DNA from 3 places in the Halalkalibacter lacteus genome. Region 1 is predicted to be linked to each of the others. Evidence: riboswitches for the same ligand, from Rfam matches in the RefSeq annotation. Region 1 holds a riboswitch; each other region holds the start of a gene.
What was found. Region 1 has a riboswitch for S-adenosylmethionine ahead of mtnK (S-methyl-5-thioribose kinase). Riboswitches for the same ligand answer to the same signal wherever they lie in the genome.

Region 1 (5,022 bases):
TCTCTAAAGTTTTGGATGATGTAAGTCGTAGGGGAAGTTACGGTTTGATAAAAAAAGAGAAACCCCATCTTTTATAAGGATTTCTCGACCGTCAATCGTTCTTTTTTAATTAGGTAACATTACTGAAAAAGAGCAACAATCTCTTTTGGGTAGTCACCTTTTATAATGCCTTTTTCCGTAATGATACCGGTAATTAACTCTGCAGGTGTAACATCAAAGGCTGGGTTAAAGACGTTAATATTAGCTGGTGAAATAGGGTGACCATTGATGGTACGGACTTCATCAGGATGGCGTTCTTCAATTTCAATATCAGAACCTGTTGCTGTGTCTAAATCAATGGTCGATAGTGGTGCAGCAACGTAAAATGGAACTCCTAATGACTTGGCAATGAGGGCGAGACCGTACGTTCCAATTTTATTAGCAGTATCACCATTTGCTACAATGCGGTCAGCGCCAACAATGACTGCATTAATGCCTTTTGATTGAATCGTATGTGCGACCATATTATCAGTTATTAACGTGACATCAACACCAAGTTGTTGGAGTTCCCATGCTGTAAGTCTTGCTCCTTGTAAGACCGGACGTGTTTCAGAAGCAAAAGCTTTTAAGTTAATTCCGCGTTCTTTTGCAATATAAAACGGCGCAAGTGCAGTACCGTAGCGAGCTGTTGCAATTCCTCCTGCATTACAATGAGTAAGCAATGTGTCTTCATCTTGAAATAAACTAAGTGCGTATTCCCCGATTGATCGACAAACTTCTTCATCTTCTTTTTCAATTAAAAGAGCTTCTGCTAAAACAGCTTCTTTCGCTTCTTGAACAGTCGTTACATCTCTTACAACAGAGAGAATCCGTTTTATTGCCCAAAATAAATTGACAGCAGTAGGTCTAGACGTTTCTAAATAGGCGGCTTCTTTTTCAAGTTCCAAACGAAACTTATCAAAATCGGATAGTGTTGATTGTTGTGTTGAAAGAGCTAATCCATATGCAGCGGCAATGCCAATTGCTGGTGCACCACGTACTTTTAGTTCAAAGATGGCATCCCAAACATCTTCTATTGAAGTTAGTGTGAGAAATTCCGTCTTTCCTGGAAGCAATCGCTGATCTAGTAATATAATTTTGTCTATGTTCCATTGAACGGAACGAATGGGGCTATTAAGCATGTTTACTCACAACCTTTACTAATTCATCTATTGTTGAAATCTGACTACGTTCTAAGATTAGGTTTTTCCCGAGAGTAAGTGCAGTTTTCTTTACTTCATTTTTGACTGCTTGATTTAAAATACATTCAACATCTTCTACACCGGCAAGACCAATCATTCGTCGGACTATTTTACAACCTGCAAATCCAATCGTATCTTTGAAAATCTCTTGTAACGTTTGATCGAGATAACCATCAACACTCATATAGACATCTTGTGGGTGTTGATTCCAAAGGTAGGTAAATTCTTCACTAAATACATTCCAGCTTTCAGAAATGACATTTAGTAAGTAGTGTTTGTATTCTTCTTGCTTTTGTGGCTGATCTTTTAAATGAACTTGTTGAGATAAATAATTCAAAATAATGTTGGCAATGAAGGCACCAATATCAAATCCCATTGGACCGTAAAAGGCAAATTCAGGGTCAATCACTACCGTATCTTCTTCACGAACAAAAATACTCCCTGTATGAAGATCACCATGAACGAGTGTTTCTCCTTTTGTGAGAAAAGCCTTTTTTAATGACGCGACTTCAAGCTTTAAAGATGGATCTTCCCATATCGTTTTTGCAACAAATGGCTTAAGGTCTTCATCAATATTATTAGTGTCGTGATCATAGAATGGATCTGTGAATACAAGGTCTTCTGTGATTTTACACAATTCAGGGTTAATAAAGCGACTACTTTGGATTTTCTTTTCTTGTTGATTTAACCCAAAGTCTGAATTGAAAAAGAGTGTATGTGCTAGAAATTGTCCGATATCCTTTCCTAAGTTAGGATAAACATTCCCAGCAAGTAAACCTTTACGTAAAATAGTGAAATCAGATAGATCTTCCATAACTGTAACAGCACGGTTTGAATCACTAAAGTAGACTTTTGGAGTGAAATTTGGAACGAGTTGGTATGTTCGTTTTAATGATTCACTTTCAATACGAGCACGGTCTAGTGTTAACGGCCAGCTTGTTCCAACAACTTTGGCGTATGGGAGTGCTTGTTTAATAATGAGTGATTTACCAGATTGTTCATTCATTACTCGAAAAACCAAATTTAAATTTCCATCACCAATTTCTTCAGAAGTGAGTTGATCATCCAGGTCGAATAATTGCAATTTTTTACTTAACTCCATTGCTGTTTCTGTGTTTAAAGGTTTATAGATTTTCTTTTGCAAAGTTAGTACTTTCATATGTGCAACCTCCTAAAAGAACTTATTGTGGTCCGTTAAGTACGATGTAGTTATGATTTCCAATAAAAAAATCCTCTTGAAAACAAATCAAGAGGATTGAAACATCGTGTTCGTTCCTCTTATCTGTCAGAATGTTTATCATTCCGTTGGAAGTAGCACCATTGCTTTTAAGCCGGTTGCCGGGCGTCATCGGTCCAATTCCCTCAGCCTTCTCGTAATAAGAGTTATATGAAGTTATATGCATTCATTGGTTAAAGAAGGTCCCCTAAAAGCCGATACGTGGGCACTTTAATACGATCTCATTTAGTCTAGTTATAAGCTACTTTTAAAAAAGCTTTCCTATTTGAGTGTCATCTTACACCGAATGAAAGGGAACTGTCAATTGGATTTTGCAAATTAAGAGATCATTTAGTTTGATAAAGTGATAAAATTGAGATACTACTATAAGTAGTCAAATTTTTCTATGTACAAAAAGGAAAAACACCCTTTGATGATTGACGGAAAATAAGAATACTGGCATAATTCAAAACTATTATTAAGTGCCAATATCGCGTTTATCCACAATTTAGTAGAAGAAGTACATAATGGAGGTTTTAGTATAGTGAGTGAAGTAATAGCAACATACCTTCTTGAAGCAAAGCCAGAAAGTTTAGAAAAAAAAGCAGAGGCAATTGCTGTTGGGTTAACAGTAGGTTCATGGACTAATCTACCTGCAGTGGAACAAGCTCAGCTCGAGCGTCATAAAGGAAGAGTCGTTGAAGCAAAAATGGTAACAAATAATAAGGCTCGTATTTCCGTAGGATATCCAAGCGTGAACTTTTCAAATGATTTGCCAGCGGTTCTGACAACAACATTTGGGAAGTTCTCATTAGATGGCAAGGTGAAACTCATTGACTTGGCATTTTCTGATGAGGTAAAACAAGGGTACCCTGGGCCGAAATATGGAATAGAAGGTATTAGAGAATTAACGAATGCATATAACCGTCCTTTATTAATGAGTATTTTTAAAGGAGTCATCGGGCGCGATTTATCTTCGCTTAAAGAGCAAATGAAAGCACAAGCTCTTGGAGGAATTGACATCGTTAAAGATGATGAAATTCTTTTTGAAAATGAACGAACGCCACTTGAAAAAAGAATAGCAGTTTGTCAAGAGGCTTTACGGGAGAGTTATGAAGAAACTGGAAAACGAACGCTTCATGCAGTCAACTTAACAGGAAAAACAATGGAGTTAAAAGAAAATGCTTATAAAGCGGTGGAATTAGGCGCTGATCTTTTGCTGTTTAATACATACGCCTATGGCTTGGATGTTATGCAGGCACTTGCAGAAGACCCGAATATTCCATTGCCAATTATGGCCCATCCAGCATTTTCGGGAACGATGATTTCTTCGCCAGATTTCGGGGTTTCACCAGGTTTGTTACTTGGGAAATTAGCTCGTATGGCTGGAGCAGATCTAGTTTTATTTCCGTCTCCTTATGGTTCTGTTGCGATGGCAAAAGAAGAGACACAAGAGATAGCTCTGAACTTAACAAGTGAAGATTCGGTCTTTAAAAAAGCATTTCCTGTGCCATCTGCTGGCATCCACCCGGGTTTAACGCCGAAATTGATCGCTGATTTTGGGGTCGACAGCATTATTAATGCGGGCGGTGGAATTCACGGTCACCCTGGAGGTGCTGCAGCGGGTGGAAAAGCATTTCTTCAGGCAATTGATGCTGTATTAGATCATAAATCTTTAAAAGAGGCAGCGACTGAAAATCAGGAGTTAGCTCAAGCGATTGAACTATGGGGAGGGGAATGACCCTGAATCCGATGATATTCTGCGATTTTGATGGGACGATTACAGAGAATGATAATATTGTCGCGATTATGAAGAAATTTGCCCCACCTGAATGGGAAGAAATTAAAGATGATATTCTTAGTCAACGGATTTCGATTAAAAAAGGAGTGGGCCAATTCTTTCGTCTCCTCCCTGCTGAATTAAAAGAAGAAATGACAACCTTCATTTTAAATGATGCAAAGATTCGTGAAGGGTTCGGTGAATTTGTTTCATACACAAAAAGGAATGGACTAGATTTAGTCGTTGTTAGTGGAGGTATGGACTTTTTTGTTCATCCACTTTTAAAAGGATACAACTTGCCGGTTTATTGTAATGAAGCGAAATTTAATGAAGAGAAAATCCGAGTTGAATGGCCGCATACCTGTGATGAACAATGTTCAAATGAATGTGGCTGTTGCAAGCCATCAATTTTGCGCGAAATTGGAGAAGGGCATTATAAGATTGTTATAGGTGATTCAATCACGGACTTGCAAGCTGCTAAGCAAGCTGATTTAGTCATTGCACGAGATTTCCTGCAGCAAAAGTGTGAAGAATTGAATCTGCCTTATCAGTCTTTTGAAACGTTTCATGATGTTATTCGAATTTTAGAACAAAATGAGGTGAAAGTATGATTTCAGCTTGGAATGAACTTGCCTCTATTAAACGTGAACTTGGGGTAAGAAACTGGTTTCCAGGAACGAGTGGAAATCTATCTATCAAGGTCAGTGATGAGCCACTTACTTGTCTTGTCACGGTGAGCGGTAAGGATAAGTATCAAGAGACAGAAGAAGATTTTGTCCTCGTTGATCAGGATGGAAATGCCCTAA
Region 2 (5,022 bases), on a different contig from region 1:
ACCAGTATAAGTTTTTAATAATGCCACCTTTTTTGTTATCTTCTTAACCGGGTAACATTCTCGCTTCGAAAGGGTGTGATGAAAGAAGACACCACGTTTTGTGACAATTCCAATCGGTCCATATTGTGGACTTTGAAAAGTAGCAATGTTACTTGAATGTGTTTTTGTTACGTTTTTTGCTGTGTGGATCTCATCATTCAATACGACGAGTACACCTTTACCTTGTGCATCTTCATTTGCTGCAACTCTTACAGAAGCTATTAAATTATGAGGGCCGTCAGCGCCAAGTTCGTTACTTGAACGCATAGCTCCAGTAATGATAACGGGAATATTCCAATCAAGTAAAAGGTCAAGTAAATAAGCTGTTTCCTCAAGTGTATCCGTTCCATGTGTGACAACAATACCGTCTAAATGATCTTCTTTTACTCTTTCTTTTAAGCGTTCTGCAAGATCAATCATTAAACTAGGGGTCATATGTGGTGATGGAATATTCAAATAATCGTCAACGATAACAGAGGCGATGCTTGATAGCGATTCGATAGTGGAATATAATGGATTTATCAAGTTTGGTTGCACGGCTCCTTGCTCATTTTCTTGCATCGCAATTGTGCCACCTGTATGTAAAACGAGAATTTTTTTCAAAAAGCACACCTCAAATTTAAGTTTTATAGAATAATATCATACCAGCTTAGAAATTAATTTTAAAGAGTAAAGCAATGGGAAAGGAAGAGCAAGTTGTTTGCAATTGTAACAGCAGCAATCGCTCCAGGAATGGCATTATTATCTTATTTCTATCTACGTAACCATTATACCACGAGTACAATAGCACTAGTATTTAGAACATTTTTGATAGGTGTGCTACTCGTTTTCCCAGTAATGGTCTTGCAATATGCGTTTACAACTGAAGGATATTTTAGTAATCCGTTCTCTAGGGCATTTATTTTATATGGGTTCGTGGAAGAGTTTTTCAAGTGGTTTCTTCTTTGGGTTTTTGCGTATCAACATGCAACTTTTGCGAGACGCTATGACGGAATTGTATTTGGTGTGTCGCTCTCGTTAGGATTTGCCACATTAGAAAATGTATTTTATTTAATAGCTAATGGACTTGAGACAGCATTTGGTCGAGCACTGCTTCCGGTTTCAAGCCATGCTCTATTTGGTGTTATAATGGGATACTATTTAGGAAGGGCGAAAATAGAAGGACAACAACGAGTGAAACATTTGACGTTGTCCCTTTGTTTTCCTATCATATTACATGGCGTATACGATTCTATTTTTATTGTATTTGATATGTATTTTTTAATTGGGTTGATTCCGTTTATGTTAGTACTATGGTGGGTAGCTTTAAATAAGGTAAAACGAGCTCACCATTTAGACGAATAATGAAAGAGTGAGTGATAAATAGTAATGGGGATAAGTGCATATTTATAGTAAAGGGTGATGATTATGGCAGAAGGACGTTATCGTATTGTTATTCGTTGTCCTGTTTGTGGCGAGAAATACATTTTACGTGGGAGACGAAACGAGAATGGAGAGTATGAGACTGGTTTTAAGCGTTGTGTTTGTGGGAATGAGGAGAATTTAAATATTGATGCAACACTAGAATAATTGGTAGTGTTTATAAAGGGATGATAACTAAATCTTGTATGAAAAAGCTTTTTTAGAAATTTTCACTTGCAAAATTGTATGAATTGTTGTAATTTTGATTAAACGCAAAAAACAATATTTGAATTTCTTATCAAGAGAGACGGAGGGACTGGCCCTATGATGTCTCAGCAACCAGCCTTTATAGGTCAGGTGCTAATTCCATCAAGTCTTTTGGCTTGAGAGATAAGAAGAAGTGAATGATTTATAAAAACCACCTTCTTCTTATATAATGAGGGTGGTTCTTTTTGTAGAAGATGAAAGAAAAGATATTATTTATACCTCAATCAGCGACAAATAGGTGAGAGAGGATCATGAAATGATTGAATTATTGGAGGTATGAAAGATGAACCGAGAAAAACTAGAAACGATTTTAGTGCAAATAGGAAACCGTTCTTCGGACCCGACTGGGACGATCAATACACCTGTTTATTTTTCAACAGCATATAGACACACTGGGATTGGGGAGTCGACTGGTTACGACTATGCTCGAACTGGAAATCCGACGAGGGAAGTGGTTGAAAATGCGATAGCTAAACTAGAAGAGGGGGATAGAGGATTTGCATGTAGTTCGGGTATGGCTGCCATCCAAACGGTGCTATCTCTCTTTGAACAAGGTGATGAAATTTTAGCTTCTCAAGATTTATACGGAGGGACATACCGTCTATTCGAACAAGGATGGAATCGCTGGGGCTTAACATTTTCCTTTGCTGATCCGAGGAAACTTGAGCAGTTTGAACGTTGTATCACCGATAAAACAAAAGCTTTATTTATTGAAACACCGACGAATCCACTGATGCAAGAAGCATCAATTCCAGACTTGGTTCAAATAGCCCAAAAATATGGATTGTTATTAATCGTTGACAATACATTCTACACTCCTTTGTTACAACAACCACTTGTTGATGGGGCAGATATCGTTATTCATAGTGCCTCGAAATATTTAGGAGGGCATAATGATGTGATTGCTGGGTTAATTGTCGCTAAGGGAGAAGAGTTATGTGAAAGAATTGGGTATTATCATAATGGAATTGGAGCGATTTTATCTGCGTTTGATTCATATCTTTTAACTCGAGGCATGAAAACACTTGCGATTCGTATGGATAAACATGAAGAAAATGCAAAAGCGATTGTTACATACTTAAATGAGCAAGAAAGCGTGACCGATGTCCTTTACCCAGGTAAGGGAGGCATGGTCTCATTTCGTATCTTACATGAGCAATGGGTGAATCCATTTTTGCAGCAGTTGAAACTTGTCTCTTTTGCAGAAAGTTTAGGGGGGGTCGAAAGCTTGATGACTTATCCTGCTACGCAAACGCATATGGATATTCCTGAAGATATTCGAATAGCAAATGGAGTTTGTAATCGTCTTTTGCGGTTTTCTGTTGGGATAGAACGGGCTGAAGATTTAATTGCAGATCTTGACCAGGCATTCCGGTATGTAAAAGAGGAGGGCGACGAATGAAATTACTAGAACAATTAGCCACGCGGGTTTTAATTGGGGACGGTGCTATGGGAACTTTGCTTTATGAGCAAGGCGTTGATCAGTGCTTTGAAGAGGTGAATATAACTGACCCTGAAAAAATTGTGAATGCTCATAGAAAATATGTAGAAGCTGGCGCGGATGTAGTACAAACCAATACATATGCAGCCAATCAATTAAAACTTGAGAAATACGGTCTTAATAAACAAGTTCAGACAATCAATCAGACGGCTGTAAACTTAGCTAGACAAGCAGCAAAAAAGTCAGCATTTGTAGTCGGAACTGTTGGTGGAATAAGAAGGTTTCAACTTGAAGAATGGAGTTTGCGCGAAATTGAAGTTGCTTTTTCTGAGCAAATGAATGAACTATTGTATGAGGGTGTCGATGGACTTTTACTTGAAACATTTTATGATTTAGAGGAAGCAAAAATGGCAACGAGTCTAGCTAGAAAGCTAACTAATTTACCGATAATTGTCAATCTTTCAATAGGTGAAGTTGGTGTCATGAACGGTGGTATAGCTGTTTCTAATGCGTTTGATCAGCTTATAGCAGTAGGAGCGAATGTTGTCGGGTTGAATTGCCGGACAGGTCCATTTCATATGCTTCGCTCATTTGAAACGATGCCTTTACCGAAGGAGGCCTTTCTATCAGCCTACCCGAATGCAAGTTTGCCTGATTACAGAGATGGGCGAGTGTTCTATCAATCGAATGCTGATTACTTTCAAGCGATGGGGGAACAATTTATTAAACAAGGTGTACGCTTATTAGGTGGGTGCTGCGGGACAACACCGGAACATATTGAGGCGTTTGCAAAAGTAAAATCTGTTACGAAACCGGTCACTAGTAAAACGGTCCGTCCACTTGTAGCGGTGAGAGAAGCGATTCACATTCCGCGGAAACAAACGCCGTTACCAGAAATTGTGAAAGAACGTAAATCTGTTATTGTTGAGTTAGATCCCCCGAAAAAATTAAATACAAAACGATTTATGGAGGGCGCAAAGGCATTGAAGGAAGCTGGTGTAGATGCTGTGACAATGGCTGATAATTCACTTGCTTCTCCAAGAGTCGATAATCTAGCACTCGGAGCGATGGTGAAAGAGCAGCTTGGAGTCAGACCGCTTGTTCATGTTACGTGTCGTGATCGAAATTTGATTGGTTTACAATCACACTTAATGGGTCTTAATGCGTTAGGAATTGATGATGTGTTAGCCATTACAGGGGACCCAACAAAAATTGGCGATTTTCCTGGAGCAACATCTGTCTATGATGTAAGTTCGTTTCAACTCATTTCATTTATTAAACAATTGAATGAAGGCATTTCGTTTTCAGGGAAAGAACTTGGACAAAAAGCAAACTTTTCTATCGGAGCAGCACTTAACCCGAATGTCAGGCACCTCGACAAAGCGGTTAAGCGAATGGAGAAAAAGGTTGAGAGCGGTGCGGATTACTTCATGACACAACCAATTTATAGTGTGGAGCAAATCGAAGCGCTAGCTGATGAAACGAAGCATGTAAAAGAGCCTATTTATATTGGGATTATGCCATTAACAGGTACTCGAAATGCCGAATTTCTTCATAACGAAGTACCAGGGATTAAATTAACAGATGATATTCGTGCTGCGATGGTAGCTTGTGGAGAAGATAGAGACGCATCAACAGCAGAAGGAATCAAAATAGCAAAATCATTAATTGATACAGCACTTACTTATTTCAATGGAATTTATTTAATTACACCATTCTTGCGTTATGAAATGACAGTGGAGTTAACTCAATATATTGAAGCTCAGAAATTTATCATGCAGGGAAGATAACGATTGATAAAGTAAGTGGAAAGTAGAAAGGAAGGACATATGGTTAAGTCTTTGTTTGAACAACAACTTGAAAAGAAAATACTC
Region 3 (5,022 bases), on a different contig from region 1:
AAAAAATGTGAAGTTAGTATTAAATAGTTTAGGTGATAAAGAAAGTAGAGAAGCACACCGTCAAGCACTAATTGATCATTTTAAACCAAGTATTGGAGAGTTTTGTGAAGATTGTCAAAATCGCTTAGATAAAAACCCTTTGCGCATCTTGGACTGTAAAAAGGATCGTGACCATCCGTTAATGTCAAATGCACCTTCTATTCTTGATTATTTAAATGAAGAGTCTAGCTCTTACTTTAGTCAGGTTAAGACTTATTTAGATCAACTTGGTATATCTTATGTAGTTGATCCAACTCTTGTACGAGGACTAGATTATTATTTTCATACTGCGTTTGAGATTATGGCTGAAGGAGAGGGATTTGGTGCGATTACGACACTTTGTGGTGGTGGTCGTTACACAGGTCTTGTTGAGGAAATTGGTGGTCCATCGACTCCTGGAATTGGTTTTGCTTTTAGTATTGAGCGTGTCATTATGGCATTAAAAGCACAAGAACAAGCAATTCCTGTTGCTCCGAAGTTAGACTGCTATCTAGTTTCATTGGGTGATGCGGCAAAAGAAAAGACTGTTGAACTCCTGTATAACCTTAGAAGTGCAGGTGTTAGTGCTGATAAAGATTATCTAGATAAGAAGATGAAAGCTCAGTTTAAAGCAGCTGATCGCTTACAAGCACGTTTCACAGCAATCCTTGGAGATGATGAACTTACTCATGGAGTCATTAATGTGAAAGACATGGAAACAGGAGAACAGGTACAAATAGAGCTAGAAACATTTATTGATCATATTAAAGAGAAAACCTTAGGAGGTAAGTAGGATGATAGGAAGAACACATCACTGTGGAATGCTACGCGAAGAACATGCAGGAGAACGAGTACAATTAAAAGGGTGGGTACAAAGACGACGGGATTTAGGTCAAGTTATTTTTTTAGATGTTCGTGATCGATCTGGTATTGTTCAAGTTGTCTTTAGTCCTGAAGTAAACCAAGAAGCACTTGCTGTGGCAGAACGAGTAAGGAATGAATATGTCATTGAGGTAGAGGGACAAGTCGTTGTTAGGGATCCGAAAACAGTAAATGAAAAAATTGAAACAGGTTCAATTGAGATCCATGTTGATAAAATGAGTATCTTAAATGCGTCGAAGCCTCTACCTTTTCAAATTGAAGCAGATACAGATGCATCAGAAGATGTTCGTTTAAAATATCGATATCTTGACCTTCGTCGTCCTGATATGCAAGAGACGTTTAAGTTACGTTACCGTACGACGAAGTTAATACGTGACTTCCTTGATGAAGAAGCTTTCATGGAAATTGAAACGCCAATGCTAACGAAAAGTACACCAGAGGGAGCTCGTGATTATCTTGTACCAAGCCGTGTACATCATGGTGAGTTTTACGCGTTGCCACAATCGCCGCAGCTCTTTAAGCAATTGTTAATGGTATCTGGTTTTGAACGTTATTATCAAATTGTTCGCTGTTTCCGTGATGAGGATCTTCGTGCGGATCGTCAACCTGAATTTACACAAGTCGATATCGAAACATCATTCATGGATAAAGAAGACTTGCTTGCAATGACAGAAAAAATGATGGCGAAAATTATGAAGGAAACAAAAGGGATTGAAGTATCATTGCCGTTCCCTCGTCTTACGTATGATGAAGCAATGAATCGCTTTGGTTCAGACAAACCTGACCTTCGTTTTGGTTTGGAGTTAGTAGAACTGTCTGATGTTGTGAAGGATTCAGAGTTTAAAGTATTCCAAAGTGCACTAGCTTCTGGTGGTACAGTTAAGGGATTAAACTTGAAAGGTGGAGCAGACAAGCTATCGCGTAAAGAAATCGATGCTCTTACTGATTTTGTGAAACAATATGGTGCAAAAGGTTTAGCATGGCTAAAAGTTGAAGAAGAAGGGCTTAAAGGTCCAATTGCTAAGTTCTTTGATGAGGATGTAGCAACTGCTCTTCAAGAAGCATTAGGTGCAGAAACGGGAGACCTTCTGTTCTTTGGGGCAGACAAGAAGCAAGTTGTATTTGATAGTCTTGGTGCATTGCGCTTGAAGTTTGGTAAACAGTTTGACTTGATTGATCAAAGCCAATATAACTTCCTTTGGGTTGTTGATTTCCCACTTGTTGAATACGATGAAGAGGCAAAACGTTATGTAGCTTTGCATCATCCATTCACAAGCCCAATAAAAGAAGATATAGAACTTCTTGCAACTGATCCAGGAAGTGCACGAGCCAATGCTTATGATCTTGTTTTAAATGGATATGAGCTTGGTGGTGGCTCTCAACGTATTTACCAAAGTGATATTCAAGGGCAAATGTTTACAGCACTTGGGTTCTCTGAGGAAGAGGCGCGTGAACAATTTGGCTTCTTGTTAGAAGCATTTGAATACGGCACTCCGCCACATGGAGGGATTGCGTTAGGTTTGGATCGTCTTATTATGCTTTTAGCTGGTCGTACGAATTTACGTGATACAATAGCTTTCCCGAAAACAGCAAGTGCAAGCTGCTTATTAACCAATGCACCTGGTGAAGTGAGCGTCGAACAGTTAATTGATCTAAATTTATCCATTATTGGTAAGAAGACAGAAAAGGTAAATGTGTAAGAGGTCCGAAAAGGTGAGTTTACCTCTTCGAACAAGAATAAATTAGTTTGACAGAAGGCAATAGGTAACGTATAATCATTGTTAATAGAATTTGAACGTTTGAATATTCAAACTTATCAAGAGTGGTGGAGGGAACTGACCCGTCGAAGCCCGGCAACCTTTTTGCAAGCCATGCAAAAAAGGTGCTACTTTCAGCAGAATGATTTTATTCTGGAAGATAAGTGAAGGCAAAAAACCTTTCCTTATCAGGAGAGGTTTTTTGTTTTATAGAGAGAGAGGGACATGAGATGATACGAATAGGTTTAATAGGATTTGGAACAGTTGGTAGTGGTGTATATGAACGATTGCTACAGACTAAAGACCAAATCAAGCAATTACTAAAAAAAGATATTGAAATTTCAGCGATATTGGTAAAGGATAAACAAAAGCGGCGAGCTGAGAAAGTCGATGCATTTGTGACAACTAGCTGGGAAGAGTTTTGTGGAATAGCTAAATTTGATGTTATTTTTGAAGCGATTGGTGGGATTGAACCAGCTTTCTCATATACCGCAAAGTGGTTAGAAAAAGGGGTACCGGTAATTAGTGCAAATAAGAAACTAGTGGCTGAAAAGGGAGAAATTCTTGAGCAGCTAGCAACTGCCCACTCTACTTATTATGGCTATGAAGCAGCAGTTGCAGGAGGAATCCCGATTATTAACTCGTTAAAAGGAACTCTTACGACTACACCTATAACTAGAGTATCTGGGATCTTAAATGGAACAACCAATTATATGTTAACTGAAATGATTGAAAATCATCGTTGCTTTACTGAAGTGTTATTGGAGGCGCAAGAACTAGGGTATGCTGAAGCTGATCCTACAGATGATATTGAAGGGTTTGATGCCTGGTATAAAATTCGGATTCTAAGTCGTCTATGTTTTGGAAAGTGGTCACCTGTTACATCATTCTATCGAAAAGGTGTATCAAGCATTGAAGATTGGCATGTTGAAGTGGGAGAGCGTCTTGGTTTTAAAGTGAAGTTAGTTGCTGAAGCATGGAGAGGCGAATCAGGGGTGAAAGGTCGTGTGACTCCGGCATTTTTATCACCAATTGAACCGTTAGCGAACGTCAGAGGGGTTACGAATGGAATTTCTTTAGAGGGTGAATCCATTGATCAACTTCTTTTTCTTGGACCAGGAGCAGGAAAAGAAGCTACAGCAAATAGCATGGTTGAAGATTTTATTTTCCATGAACGAAGTACAAGTGCATGGAGAAATACAAAAGAAGAAAAATGGGATATGGAGGAGTCCTTTACGCATGCTTTCGTATTCATCAATCATTCAGAACGAAATAAAGCATTGGAATGGGTAAAGCAAGCGGGAATTGCTGTGATTGATACATATGCTCATCATGAGGGGGAAGGTTGGATTGTACCAAGTAACCACTCATCCCCTTTTGAAATGTATCCTATTTATGGTGATATATCGACAAGGAAACGAGAAAAGACAATTCATTCAGCGCAATTCGGGGCGTTCTGATTTAAGCTTTTGATAGGCACTTACTAATGGATAGGCATCATCTTTAATATAATAAGTTCGAACACCGCGGTTCGTGTGTAAATACAAAAAACCCATTGCGTTTAGTTCTGGCTTTTTTCGATAAGAAATGTCAAAGATTGAAGTTAACTCGAATGTATCATCTTTGACAATTAGCTTGTTATCAAATAATTTCATGTCGAATGATGTTTCAATGATACGCTTTTCGGTCCAACCGATTTCTTGGTGAATTTCAACACATCTTTGACTAGCGAGTAGATTCATACAAGGCTCACCTCACATTAATAATTATTAGCTAAACTGTAACATAGGGAATGAGAAATTACCAAATCATTATATAGCTGAATATTCTGATTATGTAATTGACTTTCTAATTTAGTCTTGATAGAATGTATGTAAGCAAGTAAGATTTCCTAAGATGTACGTATGCATCTACGTTTTGAGCCAACAGAATTTGGACGGGAGCTTGCGTTGTAAATGTAATTACAAGCCTTCTTGTAGGGAAGTAAGATCATTTGTACAGAGCACCCACCTGCATAGGAGCAGGTTCAAAACTATAAGTAAAACGGCATTATTGGGATTTCTTACTTTATATGATGAATAAGGAACAACTTCTTTTATAAGAGAGTTGTTTTTTTGTGTGTATTAGGAATGAGCGAAGTGCAATTTGCAAACCCTTTAAAATGCACTTAGACTTTTCATTTTTGCTATGGTATAGTCAATTCCGATAATACCGTTTGGAAGGGGCAAGTAGAATGTTGCATCAATTTTCACGAAATGAACTAGCAATCGGGTATGATGGGTTAGCTCAATTGAAAAATAGCACAGTGGCAGTTTTAGGTATTGGAGGAGTAGGCTCTTTCTCAGCTGAGGCACTAGCTCGTTCT

Region 2: it holds a riboswitch for S-adenosylmethionine, as region 1 does, so the genes downstream of both, SAZ04_RS07485 (methionine biosynthesis PLP-dependent protein) here and mtnK (S-methyl-5-thioribose kinase) in region 1, are expected to answer to the same signal.
Region 3: it holds a riboswitch for S-adenosylmethionine, as region 1 does, so the genes downstream of both, SAZ04_RS09015 (homoserine dehydrogenase) here and mtnK (S-methyl-5-thioribose kinase) in region 1, are expected to answer to the same signal.

Annotation. Positions count from the first base shown of each region.
Region 1 covers NZ_JAWRVL010000006.1:4,307-9,328, forward strand. The annotation lists gene mtnA (S-methyl-5-thioribose-1-phosphate isomerase) at 120-1,160, opposite strand; gene mtnK (S-methyl-5-thioribose kinase) at 1,153-2,379, opposite strand; SAM riboswitch class I at 2,496-2,603, opposite strand; gene SAZ04_RS05850 (2,3-diketo-5-methylthiopentyl-1-phosphate enolase) at 2,981-4,177, shown strand; gene SAZ04_RS05855 (2-hydroxy-3-keto-5-methylthiopentenyl-1-phosphate phosphatase) at 4,174-4,827, shown strand; gene SAZ04_RS05860 (methylthioribulose 1-phosphate dehydratase) at 4,824-5,022, shown strand, end outside.
Region 2 covers NZ_JAWRVL010000007.1:157,213-162,234, reverse strand. The annotation lists gene SAZ04_RS07500 (asparaginase) at 1-642, opposite strand, end outside; gene prsW (glutamic-type intramembrane protease PrsW) at 736-1,383, shown strand; gene SAZ04_RS07490 (hypothetical protein) at 1,447-1,608, shown strand; SAM riboswitch class I at 1,733-1,837, shown strand; gene SAZ04_RS07485 (methionine biosynthesis PLP-dependent protein) at 1,991-3,109, shown strand; gene SAZ04_RS07480 (bifunctional homocysteine S-methyltransferase/methylenetetrahydrofolate reductase) at 3,106-4,938, shown strand; gene metH (methionine synthase) at 4,978-5,022, shown strand, end outside.
Region 3 covers NZ_JAWRVL010000009.1:139,708-144,729, forward strand. The annotation lists gene hisS (histidine--tRNA ligase) at 1-811, shown strand, start outside; gene aspS (aspartate--tRNA ligase) at 813-2,600, shown strand; SAM riboswitch class I at 2,711-2,824, shown strand; gene SAZ04_RS09015 (homoserine dehydrogenase) at 2,888-4,117, shown strand; gene SAZ04_RS09020 (hypothetical protein) at 4,094-4,399, opposite strand; RNA gene ssrS (6S RNA) at 4,543-4,720, shown strand; gene SAZ04_RS09030 (tRNA threonylcarbamoyladenosine dehydratase) at 4,891-5,022, shown strand, end outside.